One region of the Gluconobacter sp. DsW_056 genome, then DNA from elsewhere that is predicted to be linked to it. Evidence: predicted binding sites of a transcription regulator. Region 1 holds the regulator's gene; each other region holds the start of a gene.
What was found. The regulator LexA, encoded in region 1, represses DNA repair genes until DNA is damaged. The targets are predictions, from matches to a motif close to TGTTCTANNTANGTTC.

Region 1 (5,333 bases):
AGAAACAGGCTCAGCACCGCAATGGCCGTCAGTCCGGCTCTCAGCGGCAGATAGCCTGGGGGAAGCGCGCCTTTCCTCCAGGCTTCCCGTTCCACCAAGAACGTCCCGACAAAACCAATGATTTCGAGGCCGAAGCCGGCTCGGACATGCCCTAGAACACCGATGCAGAGGGTAAGCCATGCCCAGAGCGCAGGGCAGACACCCAGCACAAGACGCTGGCGGTCCCGCTGGGACGTGCCGCCAACAGTGATGATGTCCGGCCGCTCCATGGCCAGCCCCCAGTGTACGGCCCCCAGAAAAGACAGGATGCAGGCGGCATACGTCAGGAGAATGATCTTGAGATTTGGCAGTGGCGTGAACAGCCCTGCCAGAAAGATCCATCCTCCGAGCGCCATGAAAGGGATCAGCCCGGCAATGCCAAGCACGAAAATGGGAAAAGGAAGGCGCATGTCGTCGTTGACCTCAGGGCGTGATTTTGAGACTTGAAATAGCTGTTCCATTCCGAACGGTCACGAGCCAACCCGGTTCACGTATCCCAGGAGAGCTTCCATTGAGCGCCATCGTTGATATCATCGCCCGCGAAATCCTGGACAGCCGCGGCAATCCCACTGTCGAGGTCGAAGTCGAGCTGTCCTCCGGTGCCCGCGGCCGCGCGGCTGTCCCGTCCGGCGCTTCCACAGGTGCCCATGAAGCCGTGGAACTGCGCGATGGTGACAAGTCCCGCTATGGCGGTAAGGGCGTCCTTAAGGCCTGTAGTCATGTCGAGAACGACATTCTTGAAGTTCTTCAGGGCGCCGAATCGGAAGATCAGATCGCCATTGATAACGCGATGATTGATCTGGACGGAACCTCCAACAAGTCCCGGCTGGGCGCCAACGCCATCCTCGGCGTTTCGCTCGCCGTCGCCAAGGCCACTGCCGAGGAGCTGGAGCTTCCGTTATATCGCTATGTTGGCGGTGCCTATTCCCACCTTCTCCCCGTGCCGATGATGAACATCGTCAATGGTGGCGAGCACGCCGACAATCCGATCGATATTCAGGAATTCATGATCCAGCCGGTCGGTGCGCCGACGGTTGCGGATGCCATTCGCATGGGCTCGGAAATTTTCGCACGCCTGAAGAAAGGTCTCTCCGAGGCTGGTTACAACACCAATGTCGGCGATGAAGGCGGCTTCGCACCGAACCTGAAGTCTGCTGATGAAGCTCTTGGATTTATTGCAAAATCCGTTGAAGCTGCTGGGTATCGTCTGGGCGAGGACGTGACCTTCGCGCTCGATTGCGCCGCGACCGAATTTTACGCGGACGGTCGCTACAATCTGAAGGGTGAAGGCAAGGAATTCGATGCTTCGGGCATGATTTCCTACCTTGAAGATCTGGCGAACCGCTACCCGATCGTTTCCATTGAAGACGGACTTGCGGAAGATGACTGGGAAGGCTGGGCTGAACTGACGACCCGTCTGGGTAAGAAGCTCCAGCTCGTTGGTGACGATCTGTTCGTCACCAACCCCGAACGTCTGCGCCGTGGCATCAAGGCCGGTACCGGGAATGCGCTGCTTGTGAAGGTCAACCAGATCGGTACGCTGACCGAGACGCTAGAGGCCGTCGAAACCGCTCACAAGGCCGGTTACGCCTGCGTCATGAGCCATCGCTCGGGCGAGACGGAAGATTCCGTCATTGCTGACCTCGCGGTTGCAACGAACTGCGGCCAGATCAAGACGGGCTCCCTCTCCCGCTCTGACCGTACGGCAAAATATAACCAGCTCATCCGTATTGAGCAGCAGCTTGGCAGTGCGGCCCGCTATGCCGGTCGCAACATCCTCCGAAACTCCTGAAAATGCTCAACGGCCTCATCCCTTTCGGGAATGGGGCCGTTATTTCGTGGCCGGATATGATTGATATTCATATCCTTCATTGTCTGGTCACAAATGACTGATATAAATTGAGATAGTCTCTCAGAACGGAGTTTTCACGACGTGACACTGATCCGACTTATCAAACGTGGTGTCCGCGCCGTAGCTCCTCCGGCATTTTTCCTGTCTCTCACGGTCTATTTCGGCTGGAACGCGCTGCACGGTGCGCATGGGATCCATGCCTATCAGGAGCAGACCCAGCTTCAGAAAGATGCCCTTCAGGCCAGGCAGGATGCAGACGATGAGCAGAATGTCTGGCGGCGTCGTGTTGTTGCCCTCAAGGAAAAAGCGCTGGATGCTGACATGCTGGATGAGCGCGCCCGTGCCACGATGAACCTGACGCGCAGTGGCGATCTGGTTGTCCCCTACGGACCGCATGACAAGCTGTTTTGAGCAGTCGTTGAAATAATCAGCCCTCGAGGTATAAAAAAAGCGGCCCGAAGGCCGCTTTTTTTTATGAAGACTGTTGGAACAGTCTTACTTGATCTTGGCTTCGCGGAACACGACGTGCTTGCGTGCAACCGGATCGTACTTGCGTACTTCCATCTTTCCCGTAGCAGAACGGGCATTCTTCTTCGTGACGTAGAAGTAGCCGGTCTCAGCTGACGAAACGAGCCGGATCTGAATAACGTTGCTCTTTCCCATGATACCCTCGGGCTTTCGCCATAACTTATGCCGCTCGAAGGTGTCGATGCAGCATGTTGATCTCTAGATTTGGCGCACCATGCTGATTTGTGGCTCGGAGGTCAAGGCCTTTGCGCAAGATTTAGCGGTTTTCCTGTAGTTTCAAAGAGTTTGTGGACCAGAAAATCGTGCCGGATGCCTATGGGGGAGCACTCTCTTTGCTTGTAGGGCAATAGAGAGGAACCTATAAGGAACAAATGCAGGATGACTGTCATTCTGTGCCCTGTTTTGACCTGCCTCCGCCGAGGCGCATGGGAGCGCCTGTATGCTGACCCGCAAACAGCACCAGCTTTTGCTGTATATCGACGATCATCTTCGCCGGACGGGATATTCTCCCTCTTTCGATGAAATGAAAGATGCTCTCGAACTGCGTTCCAAATCAGGCATTCATCGCCTGATTTCCGCTTTGGAGGAGCGTGGATTCCTGCGGCGTCACCATCATCGCGCACGCGCGCTCGAAGTGCTGCGCCTGCCTCATATGGGCACCGAGGCTCCTGCCGTTATGCCGACGACAGAGGCCGCTTTCGTTCCGGCTGTTCTCAGTCAGGGGGAGACGGGTCTTGACGGGACTTTCTCCGAAGCCAGCGTCGCCAATGATCGTCAGACCATCAGCATTCCTCTTTATGGTCGCATCGCAGCCGGTTTGCCTATTGAGGCCATGCAGGATGACAGCGACAGGATTGAGGTCCCGATTTCGCTTCTGGGCACTGGAGAGCATTACGCACTCACCGTGGCGGGCGATTCGATGATCGAAGCTGGGATTCTGGATGGGGACATCGCCATTATCCGGCGACGTGAGACGGCCGAGAACGGACAGATTATTGTTGCCCTGATTGATGGCCAAGAAGTGACGCTTAAGAAACTGCGTCGTCGTGGGTCGATGATCGCGCTCGAAGCCGCCAATCGGGACTACGAAACGCGTATTTTTCCAGCGGAGCGCGTGCACATTCAGGGGCGTTTGATCGCGCTTTTCCGTCAGTACTGAAGTCTGAGATCCTGAAGGCAAATGCTGGCGGCCCAGAACCGTCAGCAAAACCTTACTTGGGGGGCAAAGACGTTCCGTGAATGACCTTTACGCTGCCATCCGGACCGATGACCGTGCTGGTGCCGTCCCCGTTCGGGATAACGATGGCTTTGCTGGGACTCTTGTTCAGAAAGCGGGCTGCGCTGTCGGGAACTGACGAAGGAAGTGTCGGAACAAGATGGGTGCGGTCTCGAGACACGCCTTGGTGGGTATCAGCGCCTTCGCCGACTGAAAGGCTCTGGCCCTGCATGAGTTGCGGCCCGGATGCTCCCAGAGCTCCCTTGCCGGCGATTCCACCCATGAAGTTTTCATCGAGCGCAGCGCCACCAAAATAGGTCGCCGGATCGCCGAGAGCATGGCTGAACGTACTATTGGGGTTTGCGACGTCCTTGAGCGTTGGGAGCGGTTGCGGAGCCCCCGGCCAGATGTTGCCGCTTTCGGGAAAAATTGGAGTTTCGGAATATTTTTCGCCACGCGCGCGATGAATATTCTCGCTGTCTCCATGAGGGCCGTTCGGATTATCGAGAGCCGTCCAGACCATCGTGTCGCGGATATACTTGCCCATGCCTGAACAGCCGCTCAGAGCGAGAGGTAGTGCCAGCAGAGCGGTCTTCCGCATTTCTTACTCCCACGAGATCAATCCATGACCTTTAGCGGTCCTTGTAACGGAGCGCCAGATGAAGACAGTCGAAGAACGCTACATTCTTTCGCCGTATGACGTCAGAAGCTGATTTTGGATGATTTGCGGGATTGCCCTGCCATGATGCGGGTCAGTCCCGCGGTCAGATAACCCCAGCCACTGATGACTGTCGGAATCACGGAAAGCCAAAGGAAGATTCCGCCAATCAGCGTTGCCGGCAGAAAGGAAAGTCCCAGCATTTCTGCGGCCCCGTCGCCACCGATCAGAAAACCGATCGCTACCATCTGGATGCCGGTTTTCCATTTCGCCAGTCGTGTCGATGGGAGCGTTTCGCGCTGGGACGCCATGTATTCCCGCAGACCGCTGACCAGAATTTCGCGGATCATGATGATGATCGCTGCATAAAGCGAATAAACCGGCAGCTGTGTCAGCCCTGCCAGAGCCAGCAGAAGAGATCCGACAAGAAGCTTGTCCGCGATCGGGTCCATCATCCGGCCCAGTTCGGAAAGCTGTTGCCAGCGACGGGCCAGTGCACCGTCCAGATAGTCCGTGATGCAAGCGGCCGTGTAGACCACGCAGGCGATCACATTCGCAGTCGGCGAGTGCACGGAGAGCAGCACGACCAGTACGGGAATGGACGCGATACGCAGCAGTGTCAGGATATTTGGCAGATCTGTCAGCATCACAATCAGTCTAGAACAGTTTCCCTCATACCGGTATGCGCCAATGTGTGCGTGAAAGATGTATTTTTCGTGTAAATCGCTGACTAGGTTCAGGAGCTGCGATGATCGGCTGAGGCCTTTTGGACCCATTCTGGATGAAAATGCCCGTATATGGCATTTGCCGTGCTGGAACTGATACCAGGCGCGCTTTCCAGCTCCTCAAGACTCGCCTGTCTGACAGATTTTGCAGAGCCGAAATGATTGAGCAGGGCTTTTTTCCGAGCAGCTCCGATTCCCGGTACAGTGTCCAGTTCGGAACTGCGTAACCCCTTGGAGCGCCCTGCCCTGTGTGTGGTGATTGCAAACCTGTGTGCTTCGTCGCGTAGTCTTTGCAGATAGTAGAGAACCGGGTCT
Region 2 (5,333 bases), on a different contig from region 1:
TCGCCCTGTGCGGCATGATTGCCGTTGAGCTTTTCGCGGGGGTTCTGATCGGCTGGATGGCCCGCCTGATCTGTATGGCTCTGCCGATTTCCGGTCAGATCATCGCAGTCTGTATGGGAATTTCCAGCGTCCTTCAGCCCGATCCGGATCTGGGCTCCGGCAGCTCTGCTCCCGCCCGTTTCCTCAATCTGCTGGCGCCGCTCGTGCTGCTCGTGACGGGTGCCTATATTCTGCCCATCCGCGCGATCCTCGGGAGCTACACCATCATCCCCCCAGGCGGTGCGCTCCTCCTTGCCACGACACATGCCCACTGGAATTTGCTGGGCGATTCCGCGCAGGGCGTCATCCAGCTTACGGAACACAGCTTCGCTCTGGGACTGGAACTCAGCGCACCCTTTCTGATCCTGTCCCTCGTCTGGCAGGGCATGCTGGGCATCATGACACGCCTGCTCCCGACGCTACAGATCTACAACGCCGCCAGCCCCCTGCAACTTCTGGGCGGCATCGCCCTTCTCGGCCTCACCCTCAGCACCATGATCGCCATCTGGCAGGGACAGGCCTTCGACGTCCTCCGAGCACTTCCGGGTCTCTGAACGATGTCTGACTCCGACGACAAAACAGAAGCCCCATCAGCCCACCGCCTCCAGAAAGCGCGCGAGGACGGTCAGATTGTCATGTCCCGCGAGGCCATGAGCTTTGTGGCCCTTCTGGGAGGGTTCGCAGGAATTTTCATGATCCTGCCCCACCTCGTGACGGATTTTGTCCACAGCATGAAGGCCCTCATGGCCAATGCAGGCACGGTCCCGATGGCGCAGGGCGGTTTGCTGAGCAGTACCAATCACGCCATTGAGGCGGGGCTCTCTCTGGCCGTTCCCATGGCGGCCACCGTGGCGGCTTTCTGCCTCGGCGCGGGATTTCTGCAAACGGGCTTCCTCATCCATCCCGAGTCATTGCTGCCAAAGTTCGAACGGGTCTCTCCACTCGCCGGCTTCAAGCGCATTGCGGGCGGCGGAACCCTGCCGGACACGTTCAAGGCTCTCGCAAAATTTGTCATCTTCGCCGCCGTGCTCTGGCACATCACCAGAAATGCCATTCCAACCGCGTCCCGGATGGTCGGGCTGGAACCCGGCCCGCTCCTGAAAATGATGACAGACCTCGGATTCAGCGCCGCTGCCGCGATGATCGGCGCACAGCTGGTGATCGCGGGCTTCGATATTTTCTGGATGCGCTTCCGCCATACGTCCAAGCTGAAAATGAGTCGGGAAGACCTCAAGGACGAATATCGGAATGCGGAGGGCGACCCCCATGTGAAAGGCCGCCAGAAAGCCCTGCGCGCCAAGGCTGCCAAACAACGCATGATGGCAGCCGTCAAAACAGCCACCGTTGTCGTCACCAACCCTACGCACTACGCGGTCGCCCTTGTCTATGAAAAGGGCACAGGTGGCGCCCCAAGAATCGTTGCCAAAGGCATGGATGACGTGGCCGCCAGAATCAGGGAAATCGCACAGGACAACCGTGTCCCGGTTGTTGCCAACCCGCCTCTGGCCCGCGCCCTCTTCACCCTCCCGCTGGAAAGCGAGATCCCGGCCGAACATTTCAAGGTTGTGGCGGCCATTATTGCCTATGTCTGGAAACTTAAACGCCCTGCAGGCCTTTCCGCCCCACTGAGGTAAGCCAGCCCCTCGCCCACGGAAAAAATCTTCCACCAAAGCCTGTCTTCCCCTTGGCGTCGCGGGGGGCAAACATGATATGCCTCTCAGAAGAACATTTTGCGAACACGGGAAGGCGATAACCGTGACTGATGCAGTGCTTTGCGAGAATGGCTGCCCGGTCTATCGTACCCTGCACACGCCAGCCCAAACCTATTGCGAGGATTGAATGGACAAGACCAAGGCGCTTGAAGGCGCACTCAGCCAGATTGAGCGTGCTTTCGGCAAGGGCTCGATCATGCGCATGGGCCAACGGCCAAAAGTGGAAGCCAATGTGATTTCAACCGGCTCCATCGGACTGGACATTGCGCTTGGGATCGGCGGCATGCCGCGCGGCCGTATCGTTGAAATCTACGGACCGGAAAGCTCGGGCAAAACCACGCTCGCCCTGCATGTTCTGGCCGAAGCCCAGAAGAAGGGCGGCACCGTCGCATTCATCGACGCCGAACATGCGCTCGACCCCGGCTACGCCCGCAAACTCGGCGTCAATATCGACGATCTTCTTCTGAGCCAGCCCGATGCCGGCGAACAGGCTCTGGAAATCGCCGATACGCTCGTCCGGTCTGGCGCAGTAGACGTGCTGGTCGTGGATTCCGTGGCAGCCCTCGTCCCGCGCGCCGAGCTTGAGGGCGACATGGGCGACAGCCATGTCGGTCTGCATGCCCGCCTCATGAGCCAGGCCCTCCGCAAACTGACGGGAACGGTCTCGCGGTCCAACACGCTCGTGATCTTCCTCAACCAGATCCGCATGAAAATCGGCGTGATGTTTGGCAATCCCGAGACGACCACGGGCGGCAACGCTCTGAAGTTCTACTCCTCCATCCGCCTCGACATCCGCCGCATCGGGTCCATCAAGGACAAGGATGAGGTCGTCGGCAACCAGACCCGCGTCAAGGTCGTCAAGAACAAGATGGCCCCGCCGTTCCGCCAGGTTGAATTCGACATCATGTATGGCGAAGGCATCAGCAAGATGGGCGAACTGCTCGATCTGGGCGTGAAGGGCAACATCGTCGAGAAATCCGGCGCATGGTTCTCTTTCGACAGCCAGCGGATTGGTCAGGGACGTGAGAACGCCAAGCAGTTCCTGCGTGACCATCCGGACATGGCGTCCGAAATCGAACGACGCATCCGGGCCGAAGCCGGCGTCCTCGCCGACGCCCTGATGACGGACCCCGAACCCGACGCAGACGGCGCTTCGGAAGACTGAAACGAAAAAGGGCTCCCGCAACGGAGCCCTTTTTTATGACCTGTCTCTCCTGGGAAGAGAACCGTTCAGGCCGCAACCCGATTGCGAACCCGATCCCACAGCTTCGCACCTTTGATCATCGCCCGCGCAATCGCCGGTGTGGTCGTGGGTCGCAGCAGCCGCGGGTCATACCCCGCAAACCGGCGGTCGTTTTCATCCAGACAGAGCTGCATGAGATCCGGGACCTTGACGTCCATGGCCGTCATGTCCTTGGCGCCCGTAACGGTGAAATTATTGTCCTGAGTGTGCTCTTCGCCATTCTCGTCAATCGAACGGGCCAGCCCCATGCGCTCATAGGCGAGGAACAGCCACACGCCGATCACACGCAGCTCAAACCAGGGCCGCTTCCAGAACGGCATGGTTGCCCGATGCCAGGCCAGCCAGTTCGCGAACAGCAGGATATGGCGGCATTCTTCCTGCATCACCGGCTCGAACGTCTCAATCAGTTCCTGCGGAAACAGACCTGCCCGCTCGGCCAGCGCAAACAGACCGAATGCGAAGAAGCTGTCCACACATTCCGAAAAACCCGTAACCAGATAGGCCCATTCCGTGTCTTTCGGCGTGATGTACGGAGGCTCCGGCGCCATCGGAATCTTGTAGGCCTCGACCAGCTTGGACAGGACCTCTTTGTGCCGGTTCTCTTCCCACGCATTCCGCGAGAGCGCGTCCTTCATGTCCGGATCGGTGATCATATCCGCATAGGCGGCCATGCGCAGACGCGCCTTGCCCTCGGTCTGGACCGCAATATCCCAGATCGGCAGGGACGTGATGCGATGCAGCGTCTCGGGATCCAGCGTCGGCCAGTCGATCACGGAGGGCTTGTACGGATTGAACGTATCGCGGAACATCGCGGCGACGGCCCGCTTGTGCTCTTCCGTACCGGGCTTGAGCGGGCCCTGGATCGGGCTGCTCCAGTGGCGCGCTTCGTAATCAACGCGCTCTAGCGTCTTCTCCGACGGTGCGTCGGGAAGATGGGAATAGATTTCGGCCAGACTTTTCATAATGGTCTTCGCGGCGTGCCCGAAGACACGCCGTGCCCCTTGGAGCTTGTAGTTTTACTTCAGGTCGGTCGCAGAACTGATGATGCGGTTCACAAGCCCGTATTCGATCGCTTCCTGCGCCGACATCCAGTAGTTGCGGTCCGTATCCTTGGCGACCTTCTCGTAGGTCTGCCCGGTTTCCCTGGCGAAAAGACGGTTCAGACGCTCGCGCATCTTGATGATCTCGCGGGCCTCGATGTCGATATCCGTTGCCGGACCGCGCACTCCACCCATCGGCTGGTGCAGCAGAAAGCGCGTGTTCGGCAGACAGACGCGCCGCTCGGGACGGCCAGCTGCGTAAATCAGCGCCCCGGCTGAGGCGACCCAGCCGGTCCCGATCATATTGATCGGCGCAATCGAATCCACAAAGCGGATCATGTCATGGATGGTGTCGCCACTCTCCACATGACCGCCCGGCGAGTTCACATAGACATCGATCGGCTTGTCGGACGTCCCGGCCAGCGCCAGCAGGCGCCCCGTCACGTCACGGGCGATCTTGTCGTTGATACCGCCGAAAATCAGAACTTTCCGCTGATCGAACAGACGGCCTTCAAGCTCGCTGATCGGGCTGTTCAGCGTCTTGTTGTCTTCCTCGCGGGTTTCGCGCTCCGGAGCATCCGGCTCGTCGTCCAGGCGGGTCGGGTTCATTCTGGTGATATCCATATCGTTTCCAGATCCAGCATGCATCTTCATACCCCCTATCCTGCGCTTCGTTTTCGTCGGTGCCAAGTCCTCCTTCCATGTGAAGGGGACAGGAACACTCGCCATCCCGGTCCCGAACGGCTAGTGTCCGCCGTATTTCGACATTCCAAAGACAGCAGGAACGGCACAGTGGCCCCAGGGATCAGCAGGCAGCCCATGACAGCGGCAACACGCAGAACTGCGGGGAAAATCCCGTTTCTCCTGCTGATGACCGCGCCACTTCTGACGGCCTGCCAGCATCGGGACATGACCGATACCGTCACCGGCTGGTGGCATGGCTTCGAAGGCGGCGAAATCGCAAAACTGCGCGCCCCTCCGCCGGGGGAAAACCTGCCCTACCCCCATGTCGGCCGCACTCCCACGCAGGCACCGAACCTCCCGACCCCGGAAGCCCGCCTGTCGCTGACAACCCGCCTTGAGGCGCAGCGGAACCTCGCCCAGCGCGAAAGTGCCGCCCAGGGCGCCCTCCCGACCATCCCGCCGCCGCCCAAACCCACACCGGCCGCCGTAACGACCGCCAACGCCGAACAGAGCGGCATGACCATGACAACCGTTGGCCAGCCTGAGCCCGAAAGCCCGTCGGCCATCAATCCGGCACCCGACACACCCGCCACGGCATCTCCCGCGCCAGCTCAG
Region 3 (5,333 bases), on a different contig from region 1:
GATCGCCATTGCGGCGTGATCTGCTGGAGTGGGACGAGATGTTTAATGGTGATCCTCGGATCGGGCCCCAGTCTTACTATATGATTTTCGTCTATGCCGACCATCGGAGGGACGATGTCGTGTCCATGCCTCTCACGGCGCATCCGGACCGTTTTGAAGATACGGCCGGTATCAACCTCCTGTCGTGCCAACCCCAACCCAAGCATCATCATCGCCAGTGACGATGCATGGGGCCGGCGATCCGACCGGGTTCAGGTTTTGGTTTTGGTTTTGTTGTGGGACCCGGCGGGACGGCCTCTGGGTTTCTTTTCGGGAGCTTTTTCGGCGGCCTTGTCTTTGGCTGCCTTTGCCTTTTTCGCGGCTGTGCGTTCGGCTTTTGGGGGCGGCAGGCTGGCGGCGAGCATGGCCTGTGTGATCTTGGTGGCCGTGACTTTGCGCGGCTGTCTTGCGCCCGGTGCGTCCAGAAGCGGGGCGAGGAAGCGGCCGGTATGGCTGGTTTTGCAGGCAGCGATGTCTTCCGGCGTTCCGGCTGCGACGACCTGACCGCCGCCGTCTCCGCCTTCGGGGCCGATATCAATCAGCCAGTCGGCCGTCTTGATGACTTCCAGATTGTGCTCGATCACCAGAACCGTGTTGCCCTGATCGACGAGGGTGTGCAGCACTTCAAGCAGCTTGCGGACGTCTTCGGTGTGCAGGCCGGTTGTGGGTTCATCAAGGATATAGACCGTGCGGCCGGTGGCGCGTTTGGCCAGTTCCTTTGACAGCTTGACGCGCTGGGCCTCACCGCCCGAAAGCGTGGTGGCCTGCTGGCCGAGGGCGACATAGCCCAGCCCGACCTGTTGCAGGATGGCGAGACGGTCGCGGATCTTGGGGGCGGCCTGAAAGAACGGCAGGGCCTCGTCCACGGTCATGGCCAGCACGTCGGCGATGGATTTTCCGCGGAACTTCACTTCCAGCGTTTCGCGGTTGTAGCGCGCGCCTTTGCAGGTGTCGCAGGTCACGTACACGTCCGGCAGGAAGTGCATCTCGATTTTGAGAACACCGTCGCCCTGACAGGCTTCGCAGCGACCGCCCTTCACGTTGAAGGAGAAGCGGCCCGGCTTGTAACCACGCGCTTTGGATTCGGGGAGTTCGGCGAACCAGTCGCGGATCGGGGCGAACAGGTCCGTATAGGTTGCGGGGTTGGAGCGCGGGGTCCGGCCGATCGGGGATTGGTCGATCTCGATGATCTTGTCGAGATTGTCCACGCCCTCCAGACGGTCATAGGGGAGCGGCGTCTGGCTCGATTTCATGAGCTGGCGGGACAGCGCCTTATACAGCGTGTCGATGACCAGCGTGGATTTGCCGCCACCCGAAACACCCGTGACGGCGATGAAGGTGCCGAGCGGGAAATCGACCGTCAGATCCTTGAGGTTGTTCCCGCGTGCGCCGTGCAGGGTCAGCATGCCGCTGGGCTTGCGGCGTTCGGTCGGAACGGGAATGACCTTGCGGCCTGACAGATAGGCGCCGGTGATGCTGTTGGGGTTTTTGGCGACCTCTGCCGGGGTGCCGACGGCAATGACTTCGCCGCCGAGTTTGCCTGCACCCGGTCCCATGTCGATCAGGTAGTCGGCGGCGCGGATGGCGTCTTCGTCATGTTCGACGACGATGACGGTGTTGCCGAGGCGCTTGAGGCGTTCGAGCGTGCCGAGCAGGCGTTCGTTGTCGCGCTGGTGCAGACCGATTGAAGGCTCGTCCAGCACATACAGAACGCCCGTCAGGCCCGAACCGATCTGCGATGCCAGACGGATGCGCTGGCTTTCACCACCCGACAGGGTTGCGGAGCCGCGCGAGAGGGTGAGGTAGTCCAGCCCGACATCGTCGAGGAAGTGCAGACGGTCGGTGATTTCGCGCAGGATACGACGGGCGATTTCGGCGCGCTGGGGCGTGAGGGTCGCTTCCACGGTGGAGAACCAGTCGAGCGCCTTGCGGATCGGCATGTCCGAGGCTTCGGCGATGTTGAGGTCCTTGACCTTCACGCACAGCGCCTCGGGTTTGAGGCGTGCGCCGTGGCAGGCATGGCAGGGTTTTTCGGACTGATAGCGCGACAGTTCTTCGCGCACCCACATGCTGTCCGTCTGGGCCATGCGGCGGCGCAGGTTCTTCAGCACGCCTTCGAACGGTTTGGTGACGATATGGACCTTCCCGCCATCGGTATAGGGAATGTCGATCGGCTCTTTCGAACCGTTGATGATGAGGTCACGCGTAGCGGGCTGGAGGTCGGACCAGGGCGTGTTCATGTCATCGCCGCAATGGCGGGCGAGGGCGGCGAGCGTCTGGTCATACCAGTCCGTGCTCGCACCCTTCCAGGGGGCGATGGCGCCTTCGGCCAGCGTCAGGCTGTCATCCGGGACAATCAGGTTTTCGTCAAAATGGGTTTCGGTGCCGATACCGTCACAAACCGGGCAGGCGCCCATCGGGGCGTTGAAGGAAAACAGGCGCGGCTCGATCTCCTCGATTGTGAAGCCGGAGACGGGGCAGGCGAAGCGAGACGAGAAGACGACATGCGCCGGGGCTTCCTTCTCGCCTGCACGTTTGACTTCCTCGGCATAGGCCAGGCCGTCCGAGAGTTCGAGGGCGGTCTCGAAGCTGTCGGCGAGGCGGGATTCGAGACCTTCCTTGACGACAATCCGGTCCACGACGACTTCGACGGTGTGGCGCGTCTTGCGGTTCAGCTCAGGGGCCTCGGCGATTTCGTACAGTTCGCCGTCGATTTTCACGCGGGTGAAGCCCTTGCGCGTCAGTTCGGCGAGTTCGCGCTTGCAGTCGCCCTTGCGATCCCGCACGACGGGGGCCAGCAGCATCAGGCGCATGCCGTCGGGCATGGCCATGATGCGGTCAACCATCTGGCTGACGGTCTGCGCCTCGATCGGCAGGCCGGTCGCGGGGGAATAGGGGATGCCCACGCGCGCCCAGAGCAGGCGCATGTAGTCGTGAATTTCCGTGATCGTGCCCACGGTCGAGCGCGGGTTCTTGGACGTGGTTTTCTGTTCGATCGAGATGGCCGGGGAGAGGCCTTCGATGGAGTCCACATCCGGCTTGCCCATCAGTTCAAGGAACTGGCGGGCATAGGCGGACAGGCTCTCCACATAGCGTCGCTGGCCTTCGGCATAGATCGTGTCGAAAGCCAGCGAGGATTTTCCGGAGCCTGAGAGGCCCGTGATGATCGTCAGGGAATCCCGCGGGATCGTGGCGTCGATGTTCTTGAGATTATGGGCGCGGGCCCCACGGACGCGGATCGAATGATTGTCTGGAAAGCTCACGGAGACCCCGGAATGTGGAGAAAAGGCAGTTGTGAGATCGAACGCGCTTGAATGGCGTTGGATTGTTCCCCATTAGATGGGAACTTACGCACGTATGAAAAGAACAATTCGAGAAAATTGGTTGGGACGGGAATGGCAGGCAGCGTCAACAAGGTGATTCTGGTCGGGAATCTGGGCAAGGACCCGGAAGTCCGCAACACGCAGTCGGGGTCTAAGATCGTCAACCTGACCGTTGCGACGTCGGACACCTGGAACGATCGTCAGTCCGGCGAGCGCAAGGAGCGCACCGAGTGGCATCGCGTGGTGATCTTCAACGAGCGGACGGCTGATGTTGCCGAGCGGTTCCTGCGCAAGGGGCGCAAGGTCTATATCGAGGGCGAACTTCGCACCCGCAAATGGACCGACCAGTCCGGCCAGGAGAAATATACGACCGAAGTCGTGATCGACCGCTTCCGGGGTGATCTGGTGCTGATCGACAGCAATCGCAGCGGTGGCGGCGATGATGGCGGTTTTGACACCGGTGGCGGCTATGGCGGCGGCAATGGTGGTGGCTTCGGGGGAGGAAGCCGTGGCGGCTCCGCTGGCGGTTCGGGCGGCGGCTTTGGCGGCGGTTCCCGTGGAAATGCCGGCGGGGCTTCTGGCGGCGGTCGTTCGGGTGGCAGCAACGGTGGCTGGGACGCCCCGCCGGACAACGACCTGGACGATGAAATCCCGTTCTGAGTTCAGGGCGGATTTCGGTTCGCGGATGTAAAAAGCCCCCGGATGCCCAAGCATTCGGGGGCTTTTTTATATGATGCAGACAGGAAAAAAGCCCCATCCCCGGAAGGATGAGGCTTTTTGCCGTTTCAGACTGACTGGCTTCAGGCCGTCAGAGCTGTTTCTTCTGCAGACGTCGTCACCAGATAGGGGCCTGCGGCCAGGATCTGGATGGCGAGCATACCGAGGCTGTTCGGCTGACGGGCCGTCAGGGGCAGCATGGCGTTGCCGTTCGTCCAGCGGACAGGGGTGTTTTCCTGAACATCCCAGCCGCTGAGGTCTGCGTCCGTCAGGTGCTGGTCGATGCGGATCGTGTTGCCCGAGTCGAACAGCGTGACTTCACCCACCAGAACGCCGAGCTGGCGACGGTCGTCGACGAACGGTCCGACCGTTTCGCTCGGGCTGGATGTGCGGGACACGATGCGAACGCCTGTCACGTCGGACGGGATCATGAACATTGTGCGGCCGTTGGCGCTGCGGACCTGATGGATGGTCTGGCCCGTGCTGGCGACGAGGTACAGGCCGGCGTCTTCGGTCAGGGCCGGAGCGGCAACCGTGTTCTCGAGGCCTGCTGCGATGGCGCGGGCTTCGATTTCGCGGAAGATCGGCTCGACCACGTCCCGGCTGACGGACAGCGGGGCTGCTGCGTCGTCATTCCAGTTGCGCGCGCGGCCACCCAGCGAAACGACGCTGCCGTCCTGACGGAAGGACTGGCGGTTGCCGGTGTCGAGGTAGCTTTCCGTCAGCATGCCGTCTGCCATGATGACCGAGTGTTCGGCCGTTTCTACATGGAAGTAGTCATAGACGGCGATGGTGCGGTCATAGACCACCGAGCGGCCATTCACGAGCATACGGGCCGGAATGAAACCGCCATTGATGAACAGGCAGTGTTCCGGCGTGACCAGCATGTCTTTGTAAGGCACGCCTTTGGCGAGTGCGCCCTGCATGATGCGGACCGGGTAACCGGCTTCCGCATCGGCCAGACCAGCCTTGGCGATCATGTGAGAGCGGCCGGCCCAGGTGACGGTACGCTCGACGGTTTCGCCGTTCACGAATGCCAGAACCGTGCTGCCGAGGCGCAGGGTTTCGACAGCCACATCGCCTTCCGGCGTGCGGATCATGCTGCCTGCGAGGAAGCAGGGGGCGTTGCCGTTGTCTTCTACGACCCAGCCATTGCTGCCGTCCTGAACGATGGACGCATTGGCGGCGGGGACGAAGCCGTCTGCCGTATGGATGTTGCCGAAGGTTAGCAGGCGGCCGTCAGCCAGCGTGACC
Region 4 (5,333 bases), on a different contig from region 1:
CCTTTTTTAGTCATGAAAACACTTCGTTGCCGGAAACTCTCAGCCCACCAGTTCCAGAGAGGACTTCGCGGCCGACCCGCCATAGGCCTGAGACGCAGACGGCGTCATGGCATAAGGCGCGGGTTCCGTGGACAGACCTTCGATCATGTCGTTGTTGACATCGACGAGGGGCTGCAGGTCTTTCGGTGCGTTGAAGGCCGCATTGGAATAGCGCATGGACCACGACCCGACCTTGAGAATGTCATCGCGCAGCACGGGCGGTAGGGGGCAATCGACCCGTTCGACGCTCAGGGACAGGATGCTCCACAGCTTCAGGTTGGCTGCCAGCGCCGCGACCTTCTTTTCATGATCTTTCGCCTGCGTCAGCAGCGTATTGACGTGCCGGAACGCCATAACCTCGACTTCCCGGGAGGACAGATAGCTTCCGGACTGTTTCTGGTACTGTGAGGCTGCATAGGTCACGGAGGCAAACTCCTTTCGGGAAAGACTGTTTCGAAAGCCTGTGCAGGAAAGGCATCAGGCTTCTGGAGCAGTCCTGTCGTGGCAGGGGGGATCTGGAGGGGGCCGGATGAACCGTCCCCCTCCAGAAACCTGATCAGCCGCGGAAGAGGCTGAGCAGGGTGGACGACTGCGAATTCGCAATCGACAGCGACTGAACAGCGAGCTGCTGCTTCGTCTGAAGCGAGGTCAGCTTGGCGCTCTCGGCTGCCAGATCGGCATCCGTCAGCGCGCCAACACCCGTCGTCAGGGCGTCGGACAGGCTGGACGTCGTGGTCTGAAGGTTGGAAATCGTCGTGCTGGAATAACCAATCGAAGCCGCAGTGCGCGTCACGCTTGAGATCGCAGACTGCACGACGGCGCTCACAACGGCAGCGCCGGTGACGGCTGTGATAGCCGGCGGTGTTGCATCCTTGTTAAGGGTATTGGCCGTAGTGGCCGCAGTTAAGGCCGCACTCGACGTGTCGAGGTTGTTACCGGCAACCGTCAGGTGGTTGTCAGAATCACGGCTTACGGCAAAGCCCTGATACTGCATGGCCTGTGTGAGCAGGTTGGTCTTGTTGACCATGAGCTGGCTCGGGGAGCCGGTCGTTGTGGCAGTCGCGTTGCCCGTTGCGCCGCTGAGATCAACATCGGAGATTACGGTCTTGGCCGTTGCATTGCCGTTTGCGTCCGTTCCTGTCGTAACGGTGTAGACCGCGTTGCCATTGCCGTCCTTCGAGGCCACGACGCTCTTGCCATTGGCCAGAGAAAACGTCACTGAGCCATCCGAGGCTGTGGTTGATGTGGTTCCAGCTGTGCTGTTTGTCAGCTTGCCGTTGGTATCGAGACTGAAGCCGGTACCGCCCCCTACAGCAGAATTGAGTGCCGTAAGCGCATCGGCCTTCGTGCCGGCTTCATCCATGACGAAGTTGTAGCTCACCAGCGGGTCCGTTGCAGTTCCCATGGCGGCGGTCGCAGCCGTTCCTGTTCCTGTCGATGCAACCGCAGGTACGCTGCTCAGTTGAAGAGACTGGGAGCCGGTGTAATTTGTGCTTCCCAGGGCAATATCCATGCCCGCCGTGTCCATGCTCAGGTTCGTCAGGCCGAGGCCGGCGGAGGTTACGTTGAAGCCGTTCTGCGTGAACGTGGAGCCCTGTGCGTCCATGGCGGTCGACAGGCTCGTATAGGTCGTGCCGTTGCCTGTCTGGCCTGAGAGCAGGTTTACGCCCTGGAACTTCGCGCCCGTAGCGGCGGAGTCGATGGAGGCCAGCGTCTTGGTGATGGCATCGTTCAGGGTCGAGTTGTCGACGCCTGTCGTGTTCGTGCCGATGGTGGTGGCGAGAGACTGAAGGGCGCTCGAAATGCTCGACAGACCCGTCGTTGCTGTGTTCAACACCTGAGCGGAGAACTGGAGGCCCGTGGAGACGCCCGACAGGGTCGAGATCTGGGCGGTCATGTTCTGGGCAATGGAATACAGTGCGGGATTATCGGACGCCGTGTTGACGGACTTGCCGGTAGAGACCGTGTTTTCGGTCTTGTTCAGGTCAGCCGTCGTCTGATTGAGGCTCTGGAGTGCGGCCATTGCCGCAGTGTTCGTATTGATGGACAATGACATTGAATCTGTTCTCCGTCGGTGCAGGTTTGCGACCTCAGGATAGGGGGGAGTGGTTAACGGAAGCTGAATCGGTTTCGTTAAAAAAAGCCCTTCAAAAATAACGGAATACCGGGAAACAAGAGGTTAATTTCACGGTTTCTCTTGCGTTCCATCATCTGGAACGAAATAAGAACACAGCATGAAGAAAACACTCTCCCAGAGACTGGCGATTCTCTCCGATGCGGCGAAATACGATGCCTCCTGCGCGTCGAGCGGCTCGACGCGTCGGGATTCCGCAAAGAGCGGGGGGCTTGGCTCCACCACGGGAAACGGGATCTGTCATTCCTATACGCCGGACGGGCGGTGCGTGTCGCTGCTCAAGATCCTGCTGACCAATTTCTGCGTCTATGACTGTGCCTATTGCATCAACCGGTCGTCCTCGAATGTGGAGCGTGCGCGCTTTACGCCCGAGGAAGTTGTGTGGCTGACGCTGGAGTTTTACCGGCGCAACTGCATCGAGGGGCTGTTCCTGTCTTCGGGCATTATCCGCTCGTCTGACCACACGATGGAGCAGCTTGTGCAGGTGGCGCGGGATCTGCGGCTGAAGCACGGGTTTCGGGGCTATATCCATCTCAAGACCATCCCCGATGCGTCGCCGCGTCTGCTGGAAGAGGCGGGGCGCTATGCGGACCGGTTGTCGATCAATGTGGAAATGCCGACCGTAGCCGGGCTGGAGCAGTATGCGCCGCAGAAAAAGGCGGGGGGTATCCGGCAGGCCATGGGGGAGATGCGGCTGAAGATCGACGCGGGCAAGGACCGCAGCCATACCGGGCGCCGGGCCGAACGGTTTTCGCCGGGGGGGCAGAGCACGCAGATGATCGTGGGGGCGGATGCGGCGTCCGATCAGGATGTTCTGGCCAGCAGCGCCAATCTTTACGGCTCTTACGGGCTGCGGCGCGTCTATTATTCCGCTTTCAGTCCTATTCCTGATGCATCCGCCCTGCTGCCGGCGACAAGTCCGCCGCTTCAGCGCGAGCACAGGCTCTATCAGGCGGACTGGCTGTTCCGGTTCTATGGCTTTGCTTTCGGGGAACTGACGGCCGGGCGTGCGGACGGGATGCTCGATCTGGAGCTGGACCCCAAGCTGGCCTGGGCGCTGGATAACCGGGCGTTGTTTCCGCTGGATCTGAACCGGGCGCCGAAGGAGATGCTGCTGCGGGTGCCAGGGCTGGGGGTGAAGGCCGTAGCCGCCATTCTCAGGGCGCGGCGGCATCAGGCCGTACGGCTGGAGGATCTGGCGCGGCTGAACGTGTCCATCCGCAAGGTCCGGCCCTTCGTGCAGACGCCGGGCTGGAGTCCCGCCCGTCTGACCGACCGGCACGACCTGCGCAGCCTGTTCAGCCCCGCCCCCCAACAGATGAATCTTTTGTGACGCGCTACGTCTTGACCCTTGAGGACAGCGCCGTGTTCGAGCTCTGGCGGGAGATGGCGCGCGCGGCTTTGCAGCGTGCGATTCCGCCCGAGGCCCTCGACTGGCGGATCAGGGGGGGCGAGACGGATCTGTTCGGGCAGCAGACCAATGACAGCGACGGCATGGTGGCGCTGACGGAGGGGCCGGTTCTGAAAAGCGTGACATTGCGCGCGTCCTGCATCGCGTTGCTGCGGGACATGCTGTGCCATTCCGATCCCGGCCGGTTCGCGCTGGCTTATCGGATCGCCTGGCGCGTTCAGGGCAATCCGCATCTGCTGGATGTGGCGACGGATGCCGATATCGCAAAAGCGCGGATCATGATCCGGCAGAACCGGCAGGACTGTCACAAGATGACGGCCTTCGTCCGGTTTCGCGAAGTGCCGGCGCAGGTCGGGGGGGAGGGCAACGGGCGTCGGCGGTTCCTCGCCTGGTTCGAGCCGCAGCACCATATTCTCGAACGGGTCGCCCCGTTCTTTGCAAAGCGCTTTACGGACATGGACTGGATGATCCTGACGCCTCGTGGCTCCATCCGCTGGAACGGGAAGGATCTGGCCTACTCCTCTGAACCCTGCGAACAGCCGGAGCTGGATGACGGCTTTGGGGATTTGTGGAACACCTATTATGCCTCCACGTTCAATCCCGCCCGCGTCCGCACGAAAGCCATGCGCCGTGAGATGCCGGGTCGCTACTGGAAAAACCTGCCCGAAACGCGCCTGATCCCGCAGCTTGTGGCCGGGGCCGAGGCGCGCGTCCGGACGATGGCCGAACAGGTGCCTCTGCCGGCTCCGGCTTTTCACGAACGCCTGCGCTCCCGTGACAGTCTTCCACTCCAGCCGCTTTCGCATACGCCTGAAGATCTGGCTGCGAAAATTCGGAGCTGCACCGCCTGTCCGCTGCACTGTGCGGCCACGCAGGCTGTCGTCGGGGAGGGGCCGGTTGAGGCGCGGATTATGGTCGTTGGCGAGCAGCCGGGCGATCAGGAGGATCTGGCGGGGCGGCCCTTCGTTGGCCCGGCGGGACAGGTGTTGCAGGAGGCGCTGGAAAAGGTCAGGGTCGAGCGCAGCACGCTGTATCTGACAAACGCGGTCAAGCATTTCCGTTTCCGTCTTCAGGGGCGGCGCCGCATCCATCAGAGCCCGGATGAGGCGCATGTGGCGGCCTGCCGCCCCTGGCTGGAACGGGAAATCGCGCTGGTCCGGCCCAGACTCATCGTCTCGCTGGGGGCTACGGCGCTGAAGGCGCTGGATGGTCCGGGCAGGGCGATGGCAGAGAGACGCGGAACGCTCTGGACGGCGGGAGAGGGCGAAAATGCCGTCCAGCGTCTGGCGCTTGCCCACCCGTCATGGCTGCTGCGGCTGGGGGACAGCGCGCAGGGAGAGATCGAACGGGAGCGGTTCGAAGAGGGTCTCGAGCGTCTGCGGGATTTTTGCGGGCGTCCGGACGCGTGAAGAACGGACAATTGGAAACGGATCAGTTTTTTCCAGCTTGAAGCCCGCGAGACGATATGTCATGGATGACCGAACCGATCGGTCAGTACGAGGGTTTCAGGCCCTGCACAGTCAACCCGGTCACGATCTGACAGACCTGTTTTCAAAGCGAGAAAAACATTATGGCGCAAGGCGATCAGGCCGATCACGCGCAGGATGGCACGACATCCGACAAGAACGGAAAGCCGCAGAAAAAGCGCAATCCCCTTGTCCGGATCGCGTTGATCCTGCTGGTGGTTCTGGTTCTCGTGGGTATCGGGGCCTATCTTTTCCTGACCCGCAACAATATCGAGACGGATGA

Region 2: the regulator LexA is predicted to act here: its motif matches at 1,763-1,778, upstream of recA (recombinase RecA).
Region 3: the regulator LexA is predicted to act here: its motif matches at 3,404-3,419, upstream of uvrA (excinuclease ABC subunit UvrA).
Region 4: the regulator LexA is predicted to act here: its motif matches at 2,254-2,269, upstream of HK22_RS10360 (putative DNA modification/repair radical SAM protein).

Annotation. Positions count from the first base shown of each region.
Region 1 covers NZ_JOPF01000004.1:66,304-71,636, reverse strand. Annotated here, with positions in the region: gene HK22_RS03410 (DUF3429 domain-containing protein) at 1-449, opposite strand, end outside; gene eno (phosphopyruvate hydratase) at 551-1,831, shown strand; gene HK22_RS03400 (septum formation initiator family protein) at 1,973-2,302, shown strand; gene rpmG (50S ribosomal protein L33) at 2,387-2,554, opposite strand; gene lexA (transcriptional repressor LexA) at 2,859-3,578, shown strand; gene HK22_RS03385 (hypothetical protein) at 3,631-4,236, opposite strand; gene pgsA (CDP-diacylglycerol--glycerol-3-phosphate 3-phosphatidyltransferase) at 4,338-4,940, opposite strand; gene uvrC (excinuclease ABC subunit UvrC) at 5,030-5,333, opposite strand, start outside.
Region 2 covers NZ_JOPF01000009.1:481,775-487,107, forward strand. Annotated here, with positions in the region: gene HK22_RS09480 (flagellar biosynthetic protein FliR) at 1-593, shown strand, start outside; gene HK22_RS09485 (flagellar biosynthesis protein FlhB) at 597-1,673, shown strand; gene recA (recombinase RecA) at 1,879-2,916, shown strand; gene HK22_RS09495 (hypothetical protein) at 2,982-3,956, opposite strand; gene HK22_RS09500 (ATP-dependent Clp protease proteolytic subunit) at 4,011-4,688, opposite strand; gene HK22_RS09505 (hypothetical protein) at 4,854-5,333, shown strand, end outside.
Region 3 covers NZ_JOPF01000010.1:285,351-290,683, reverse strand. Annotated here, with positions in the region: gene HK22_RS11070 (hypothetical protein) at 1-221, shown strand, start outside; gene uvrA (excinuclease ABC subunit UvrA) at 252-3,302, opposite strand; gene ssb (single-stranded DNA-binding protein) at 3,435-4,022, shown strand; gene HK22_RS11055 (Hint domain-containing protein) at 4,163-5,333, opposite strand, start outside.
Region 4 covers NZ_JOPF01000010.1:141,886-147,218, reverse strand. Annotated here, with positions in the region: gene HK22_RS10370 (flagellar biosynthesis regulator FlaF) at 40-462, opposite strand; gene HK22_RS10365 (flagellin) at 596-2,095, opposite strand; gene HK22_RS10360 (putative DNA modification/repair radical SAM protein) at 2,274-3,506, shown strand; gene HK22_RS10355 (UdgX family uracil-DNA binding protein) at 3,503-4,993, shown strand; gene HK22_RS10350 (HlyD family secretion protein) at 5,155-5,333, shown strand, end outside.